2 regions of the Paraneptunicella aestuarii genome follow, and region 1 is predicted to be linked to the other one. Evidence: predicted binding sites of a transcription regulator. Region 1 holds the regulator's gene; the other holds the start of a gene.
What was found. The regulator FNR, encoded in region 1, switches genes on or off when oxygen is low (the NO sensors DNR and NnrR bind a similar motif). The targets are predictions, from matches to a motif close to TTGATCTAGATCAA.

Region 1 (4,430 bases):
ATTTCGTATCGCTCAAAAAACGCGCAATACTATCCGCACCAATATTCTCTGGGCATTGGGTTACAACACATCGGTATTACCCCTCGCCATGATCGGTTTTTTAACGCCCTGGATGGCCGTCATCGGCATGTCACTGAGTTCTATCATTGTTGTCTATAACTCTACCCGACTTCTTTCTGTTAATATTCCCGACATTGCTAATGTACAGAGTTCTGACAACAATCCACTCATGTCAGAAACAAAAGAAACGCCCAGAGAAACAGTATGAGTATTATTTACGTATTAATTCCATTAGCGATTCTCATTGTAGCCATCGCCATTGTGGTTTTCTTTTGGGCAGTAAAGAGCGATCAGTTTAATGATCTTGATAGGCAGGGATACAACATATTATTTGATGAGGACATTAAGCAGGATCATGCATCAAAAGAAGCTCCTACCTCAGTAAATAATCATCATAGCCAAGCAGAGAAAGAGGAACCGTCTGTACATGAGGGCTCTGTCAGCGAAGAAAACTCTCAGCAACCTTCCTCTTCTTCCAATCATGCACGTTGATCTGATAGCCGCTTTTTTAATTGGCCTCGCTGGCAGTGTTCATTGTGTGTCGATGTGCGGCGGTGTCGTCGCAGGTCTGAGCTTTGCGATCCCAAAAGAGAAAAACAAGCTGCCTTTTATCGCCACCTATAATATCGGCAGGATCAGCAGCTACACACTCGCTGGCGCAATTACTGGAACCTTTGGCAGTATATTCTCGCATCAAATACAAAATGGCATTGTCTGGTTAAACCTTCTTAGTGGCGTATTTCTGATCCTTGTCGCGGCTTACATTGGCGGCTGGTGGCGCATTCTCAGTTATCTGGAAAAGGCGGGCGGAAAACTTTGGAAACATATCAGCCCCATAGGGAAACGTTTCGTTCCTTTTAAATCTCCTATCTATGCCTTACCTTACGGCATTGTTTGGGGCTGGCTCCCCTGTGGATTGGTTTATTCAGCGTTAACCTGGAGTTTAGCGAGTGAAGCATGGCTTGATGGGGCATTAACCATGATGTTCTTTGGTATAGGAACTTTACCCTCAGTAATCCTGTTAGCATTATCGGGAAAAAGCCTGGCAAAAATGATGGAACGCCCTCAAACCAAACAAATAATGGCAGTTTTAATTTGCTTATTCGGAATTTATAGTATTTCCAAATCCTTGCCAGATATTCTATAGTACCCCTTGAACTAACACAGGAACAAAGCATGGCCGGTCACCCGAGTTCTTCTATTCATTGTCAAAATTGTAGTTTCAGTCAGCTATGCTTGCCTTTCAATCTCAATTCGAAAGAGTTAAGCAAGCTAGACGATATTATCCAGCGTAAACGTCCTATTCAGAAAAATGAGCGTCTATTCACCGCTGGTGATGGGCTAAAAGCATTGTATGCCGTTCGTTCAGGGTCATTTAAAACATTTACCGTGTCTCAAGATGGTGAAGAGCAAATCACCGCTTTTCATCTACCGGGTGAGATTATTGGGTTTGATGGCTTGCTGGAGTTAAAACACCAAAGCTTTGCTCAAGCGCTGGAAACGTCGATGGTATGTGAAATCCCCTACCAGACACTGGACGATCTTTCCGGTGAATTTCCTAAATTAAGACAGCAAATCATGCGCTTGATGAGTAATGAAATTCATCATGATCAGGAAATGTTTATGCTGTTGAACAAACGTACTGCTGAAGAGCGTTTAGCTTACTTTATTAAGAGTTTGTCGAATCGTTTCCATGATCGTGGCTTCTCCGCTAACGAATTCCGGCTCACCATGACTCGTGGCGAAATCGGAAACTATTTAGGATTAACGGTTGAAACGATCAGTCGTTTGCTAACGCGATTCCAAAAAGAAAATTTGATCGAAGTAAATGGCAAATTAATCAGCATTGTTAATCATCCCAAACTGGAAGAAAGAATGGGTTCACAGCGCAATACCTGCTCGGTGACTCTGCAATAATTCGTTGATTTTAAGTTTTATAATCAAGCCACATTTAAAGGCTGCTATTTTTAGCAGCTTTTTTGTATCCCGCTTTTTACTCCCTGCTATTTTCCTCTAATAAAACGAGTGTGAGATTAGAAAATCAGCAATAAAATGTATTGAAAAGAGTTAGTTTGATCTCAAACAAGTCAAAAACTTGCCTATATGGTCAAGCTAAACCATTATGTTAATGTAACTTTTAGTTGTAACTCTCTTATTACCAAGGTGGATAGAAATGGGTAACTTCCAAAAAATTCTGGCCGTTATAGATCCTACAATTCAAAAACAAAAATCGCTGGATAGAGCGATTGAGCTGGCAGAAAAAACAGGTGGAAGCATTACCGCCTTCCTTACCATTTATGACTTTTCCTATGAAATGACGACCATGCTTTCCGTTGACGAAAGAGAAGTCATGCGACAAGCCATGATCGACGACAAAGTGGATTGGCTTACCAGTATTGTTGATGCCCATCAGAAGCAAACCGATGTGCCCATCAATGTAAAAGTTGCGTGGCATAACCGCCCTTACGAAGGCATTATTATTGAGTGTATGGAGCAAGGCCACGATCTCATAGTAAAAGGCACTCAAAAGCACGATACACTTAAATCAGTTATTTTTACTCCAACAGATTGGCACCTGTTAAGAAAAGCGCCGGCTTCTGTTTTGTTAGTTAAAGAACACGATTGGCCAGCAAACGGTCAGATCCTTGCTGCGGTGAATGTGGGTACAGAAGACGAAGCACATCAGTCTTTGAACAAACGAGTTACCAAAACAGCCCACGATATGGCATCGATACTGAAAGCAAACGTTCATTTGGTGAATTCTTACCCTGGAACTCCGGTAAACATTGCCATTGAGATCCCGGAATTCGACCCTCAAGGCTATAACGAATCGGTAAAAGCCTATCACGATAAATGCATGACTTCCCACGCGCAAACTCATCAAGTTGCTTTGGAAAACTGCCACGTTAAGGAAGGCTTGCCTGAAGATGTTATTCCAGCAGTCGCTAAAGAAATCGACGCAGAATTAGTGATCATCGGTACTATCGGACGTGTCGGTATTTCTGCGGCGTTAATTGGTAATACCGCAGAGCACGTTATTGATATGCTGGACTGTGATGTTTTGGCGTTAAAGCCAGAAGGCTTTGAATCTCCTGTGCAGTTGAACTAGTTCTCGTCACACTTCATTTAATTCTACATATTCATTTTATAAGCCCTGTTTTTACATCAGGGCTTATTTTATTCTCCATACATACCATAATCTTGTCTCTTTTCGGCTCAAACCGGTATTTTAGGTTGATTATTTCCACTGGTCGGTGTACTTATCTAGCTGCTTCGATAACAACTTATTTTCATTACATTCACACACAAAAACTGGAAGCATCATGACAAATCACGGGAACATCACACACACATTAAAGCCAAGTAAGCTGTCGCTGGCGATATTGTTTGGATTAAGCTCTCTGGCCGGAGGTCTGTCAGCACAGGAGCAAGCTCCTGCCCAAGACTCTGCAAAACAAGAATATAGCGGTATCGAAATTATTAACGTTACTGCACAAAAACGTACCGAAAACCTTCAAGAAGTGCCTATCGCTATCAGCGCTTTCTCGGAAGATGCCATTCGTAAAATCGGTGCATCAGATTTAAATGATTTAGGCTTATACACTTCAGGTTTCGAATCAAATAACGCGACCGCAACGCAAACCACCTGGACAGTACGTGGCATCACCACCAATGACTTCGGTATCGGCCTTGACCCTGCGGTAGCCGTTTATATCGACGGTGTATACATCGGTCGTCGCGGTACGTCAAACCTGAACTTCAACGATGTGGAGCGCGTGGAAATCCTGAAAGGCCCTCAAGGTACGCTATTTGGTCGTAACTCTGCTGCTGGTGCAGTTAACATTATCACCAAATCACCCGTTATTGATTACGAAGGTAACGTTCGAGTGACTTTAGGTAACTACTACAAACGTAAATTTGAAGGCTTGGTTAACATCCCTATTAACGACAACTGGTCGTTCCGAGGTTCATATACTTCCAATAATCGCGATGGTTATTTAGACGCCATCGGTAGAGAAGACCTGGGTAATGAACACGATTGGGGTATTCGAGCCAGTTTATTTGCTGAATATGTGGATTTTGAAGCCGTGATTCGTGCTGACATTTCCAAGCTAAATCAAGATTCTCGTCCGGCAGTCACAATGAATACAGGCTACGGCCTTGGCGATCCTTTCGGCCCGGTTGAAACCGACGGCGGTGATGACGTATACGAAGCGCGTGACGTTAAGGGTATTTCTGCCGAGTTGAACTGGCATTTTGGCGACGTGACTTTCACGTCGATTACAGCCTATCGTGAATTCACACGTTACAACGGTATGGAAGATGACGGAAGCGCCTTTGACAGAGCCTATTTCGTGAGTGTTCTGGAT
Region 2 (4,430 bases), 1.5 Mb from region 1:
GAAGACACCAAGAAAGCGGCATTGGAAAAATTGAATAAATTCACTCCCAAGATTGGTTATCCCGACAAATGGCGTGATTACTCAGCATTGGAAATCAAAGCTGATGATTTGGTCGGTAATTACATGCGTTCAAACAAGTTTGAGCAAGATTTCTGGGTTAAACGTATTGCTCAGAAAGTGGATCCTGTTGACTGGGGGATGACACCACAAACCATCAATGCTTATTACAGCCCTACACGCAATGAAATCGTGTTCCCTGCTGGTATCTTGCAACCTCCTTTCTTTGATATGGAAGCGGACGATGCAGTGAATTATGGTGCGATCGGTGTGGTTATCGGTCATGAGATTGGTCACGGCTTTGACGACCAGGGTTCTAAATACGACGGCGATGGCAATTTGCGTAGCTGGTGGAAAGACAGTGACCGTAGCTCTTTTGACGTATTGGGTGAGCGCTTGGCGGCTCAGTATGATGCCTATGAGCCAATCGAAGACTTGCATGTCAATGGTCAATTGACTAAAGGTGAGAACATTGGTGATTTAGCGGGTGTTGCTATTTCCTATAAAGCTTACAAGTTGTCTTTACATGGTAAAGAAGCGCCTGTTATCGATGGTTTCACTGGCGAACAACGTTTCTTCCTTGGACATGCACAAGCATGGCGTTCAAAGTATCGTGAAGACAGATTGCGTGCTCAAATCCTGAGTGACAGTCATTCACCTTCTCGTTACCGTGTTATTGGACCTTTGGTTAATGTCGACGGTTTCTATGATGCTTTCGGTGTTGAAAAAGGCGACGGCATGTATGTTGAGCCAGCTGAGCGCGTCGTTATCTGGTAACTTGAATCCTGCTCGCTATCATTAATACTTGATAGCCAGGCGAAAAGGCAGTAGGTTTTCCTGCTGCCTTTTTTAATGCATGTTTGGCATGATTAAAATCAACGATTCCCTTTTCCCTTGAGATTGGTAACTGACTTTGAAGCAAATTGAAATCTTTGAAATCCCGAGTCCTTGTATTGGTGTCTGCCAAGCCGGGCCAAATGGATTTTGTTTAGGATGCTTTAGAAGTCGAGATGAGCGTTTGCATTGGCAAAAACTGGATGATGATGTGAAGCGTAAGATTTTAAAAGCCTGTGCCATGCGCAGGAAACGCGCCGAACGCGCAGCCATGAAGAAGGACGGCGATGCGGCTGATAAGGAGCAAATGGATTTGTGGGGAGATAATTCCCCAAAATCTTAAAGCCAGCGTCTGACCTTGTTCATGTATTCCTGATATTCCTGCCCAAATATCTTTAGCAACACGTCTTCTTCAATTTTTATCTGGAAGCGATTCATGTAGGGAACAAACAACCATCCGAACAGGAATAGCGACAGATTATTTAAAAACAGTGCCCACGCCAGAATGAAGCATAAGAAGCCTACGTACATTGGGTTGCGGCTGTATTGATACACACCTTGTGTTACCAGTGAACTGGACTTTTCTGGTTTGGTCGGATCGACCGTGGTCTGTGCTTGTCTGAATCCCAGTACACCCAAAGCGCTGAACAATCCTCCAATGATAAGTATCAGTATGGAGAAAGTGGTTGCATACATTGGGGGGATTGCTATGGCAGGGATAAGGCTATCCATTAACCACATGATTACGATAAAAATAACCACCATTAAAAGCGGCGGAATTTTGGTTTCCAGAACTTTCATTGTTATTTATGTATTGTCGAATCAATGTGAACTCAGGATATATGGCTGGAGAAAAACAGCAAATCCTTTTGCTTTCTACTTTCTATGACAAGTGAGAGTAGAACAAGAGAAGAGTGACAGGGCGCATTGGGAACGATGAAATCCCAACACGCCGAGGTGGATTTTGTTAATCCTTAGAACTTGGTACCGATACCAATACCGAATACCCAAGGGTCGATATCAGCATCCACTTTCAAAATGGATGTGCCTGTATTGATTTCGGCAGTGGTGTCGATGGAGATATATTTAACATCCACGTTAAGGAACCAATCTTTGTTCAAGTCGAAGTCAAAACCAACTTGACCGGCCAATCCAAATGAACTGTCCAGATCAACATCGGCACCTTCAAACGCACCAGTACCATCTTCGCTGTAGAACAATGTGTAGTTCACACCGATACCGGCATAGGCGCGAACACCTTCGCTAATGTCAGAGTGATATTGCAAGGTTAATGTGGGTGGCAATACCATGGTGTCTACGACTTTGCCAAGGCTCGCAACTGTGCCAGCACCATTAATATCGTGGCTTGTCGTTGCCAAAATAAGTTCAAGCGCCAGGTTGTTGTTGAGGAAATAGGTAAAATCCAGTTCAACCGTGGTAGCACTATCGACAGATACGCCAGAACCCGAAATGCCGGTGACTTCACCAGAATCATCGTTAGGGTTAACGTTGATGATACGTCCTCTTACCAACCAGTCGCCTGCGTCTGCTGCGTAGGCACTGGTACCCCAGGATAAACCTGCCATTGCTGCGAAAATACCAATTGCCAGTTTTTTAGTTAACATGTGTGTGCTTCCTAAATTGTGTTGTGCTTAATTTCTGCGGGTATTATCGGACTATAGAGATCCGACATCTTGATCTGAATCAACAGCAGGTGGTGGTTGTGCTGCAAACCGCTCAACCTATGATCTAGAAGGGGTAAATAACCTGAGCATTTTGATCTTTGTGCATAAATTTCGTTCTCTGTGAGCGAAATATAAGCAAAGGTTTGTACCCAAGAAAAATATTGCTCAGTATTGCTGGAATTGCAAGTTTTCACATGAGTGAAAAAGAAAAAGGCTTCTATATATCAAGAAGCCTTTTCACCAAGGATATCTGAAACGCAAAGAGTTAAACGATAAATTCGTCTTCTTTTAATGCCAGCAGGTCTTCACTACCTAAAGTAAGGGATTGCTTGTGCAGCTCCTTTTTAGGCAATAAACGTTTGATGTAGAAATCACAGGTTTTTCTCTTGCTCGCTTTTAGCACTTCATTGTCACTTTGGCTTGCGGTGTCAGCCATACTTAGCCAGCAAACGCCAATCAGGCTGTAGGAGCTAAACAGAAGGTAGTCGTAAGCACCGGATGCGACATATTCGCCAGATTGTCCCATCAGTGCCTGAGATACCTGATCCCATTCAGCAAGAATACTCAAAGCCAGTTCTTTATCTTTGGCGTTACTGATGTTGTTAGCGATTTCCTGGAAGTAAGCAAGAGTAACTGCTTGTTTTTTGCCGCCGTCACGGGTCAGTTTTCTGGAAATCAGATCCAGTGCCTGAATGCCGTTAGTGCCTTCATATAGCTGGGTGATTCTACTGTCACGAATAAGCTGTTCCATGCCCCATTCACGAATAAAACCATGACCACCAAACACCTGTACACCGATTTGTGCTGATTCCTGACCGACATCGGTAAAGAAGGCTTTGGCAATCGGAGTCAGAAATGCGAGCAGTTCGCCGGCTTGATGCTTCTCTTGATCTGTGCCAAAACGCTCAATGTCCATATTCTTGGCGTATAGCAGTGCTAATGCTCGGCAACCTTCGGTCAATGCTTTTTGTGTCAGCAACATACGACGTACATCAGGCTGGTGGATAATGGCATCGGCTTTTTGGTCTGGTTGCTGTACACCCTGAGGCGCTCTTGATTGCAAGCGCTCTTTAGCGTAGGCAACAGCACCCTGATAAGCCGCTTCGGCAATGCCTAATCCTTGTAAGCCTACTTGAAAACGAGCGTCGTTCATCATGGTGAACATGCAGGCCAAGCCATTGTTTTCCTGACCAACCAACCAACCCTTGGCGCTGTCAAAGTTCATAACGCAAGTTGGGCAACCTTTCAAACCCATCTTATGTTCCAAACTACCCACACCTAATGTGTTCGGTACATTGAACTCGTCATTGTCATTAGGCAGAAATTTAGGAACGATAAACAGGCTGATGCCTTTTACGCCAGGAGGTGCGTCGGGTAAGCGAGCCAGAACCAGATGGATGATGTTGTCAGTCCAATCCTGATCACCACCGGAAATGAAGATTTTGCTGCCGCTGATCAGGTAGGAGCCGTCGGCTTGAGGCTCTGCTTTGGTGTTCAATAACGCCAGGTCGGTTCCTGCTTGAGGCTCGGTTAAGCACATAGTGCCTGTCCACTCACCCGATACCAGTTTGGGCAGATAAATCTCTTTCAGGCAGTCTGCGGCATGTTTGTCCAGAGCCAGGATGGAGCTTTCTGTCAGCATGCTGATCAGGCGCCAGCTCAGGTTGGCAGAAATCATCATTTCATGAAATGGCACTGCCATTGAATAAGGTAATTCCTGACCACCAAAATCTTCACTGCCCAGCATGGCGTTCCAGCCATTTTCGATGTAGTTCTGATAAGCACTGGCGAAGCCGTCAGGCGTGGTGACTTTACCATCACTTAGCTTACAGCTTTGTTCGTCGCCATTGCGAT

Region 2: the regulator FNR is predicted to act here: its motif matches at 2,586-2,599, upstream of KIH87_RS15315 (OmpW/AlkL family protein).

The regions. Positions count from the first base shown of each region.
Region 1 is NZ_CP074570.1:2,481,380-2,485,809, forward strand. Features, by position in the region: gene KIH87_RS10115 (heavy metal translocating P-type ATPase) at 1-268, shown strand, start outside; gene ccoS (cbb3-type cytochrome oxidase assembly protein CcoS) at 265-552, shown strand; gene KIH87_RS10125 (sulfite exporter TauE/SafE family protein) at 542-1,207, shown strand; gene fnr (fumarate/nitrate reduction transcriptional regulator Fnr) at 1,237-1,977, shown strand; gene uspE (universal stress protein UspE) at 2,234-3,169, shown strand; gene KIH87_RS10140 (TonB-dependent receptor) at 3,384-4,430, shown strand, end outside.
Region 2 is NZ_CP074570.1:3,970,163-3,974,592, reverse strand. Features, by position in the region: gene KIH87_RS15330 (M13 family metallopeptidase) at 1-834, shown strand, start outside; gene KIH87_RS15325 (DUF1289 domain-containing protein) at 971-1,234, shown strand; gene KIH87_RS15320 (methyltransferase family protein) at 1,231-1,692, opposite strand; gene KIH87_RS15315 (OmpW/AlkL family protein) at 1,866-2,516, opposite strand; gene KIH87_RS15310 (acyl-CoA dehydrogenase family protein) at 2,842-4,430, opposite strand, start outside.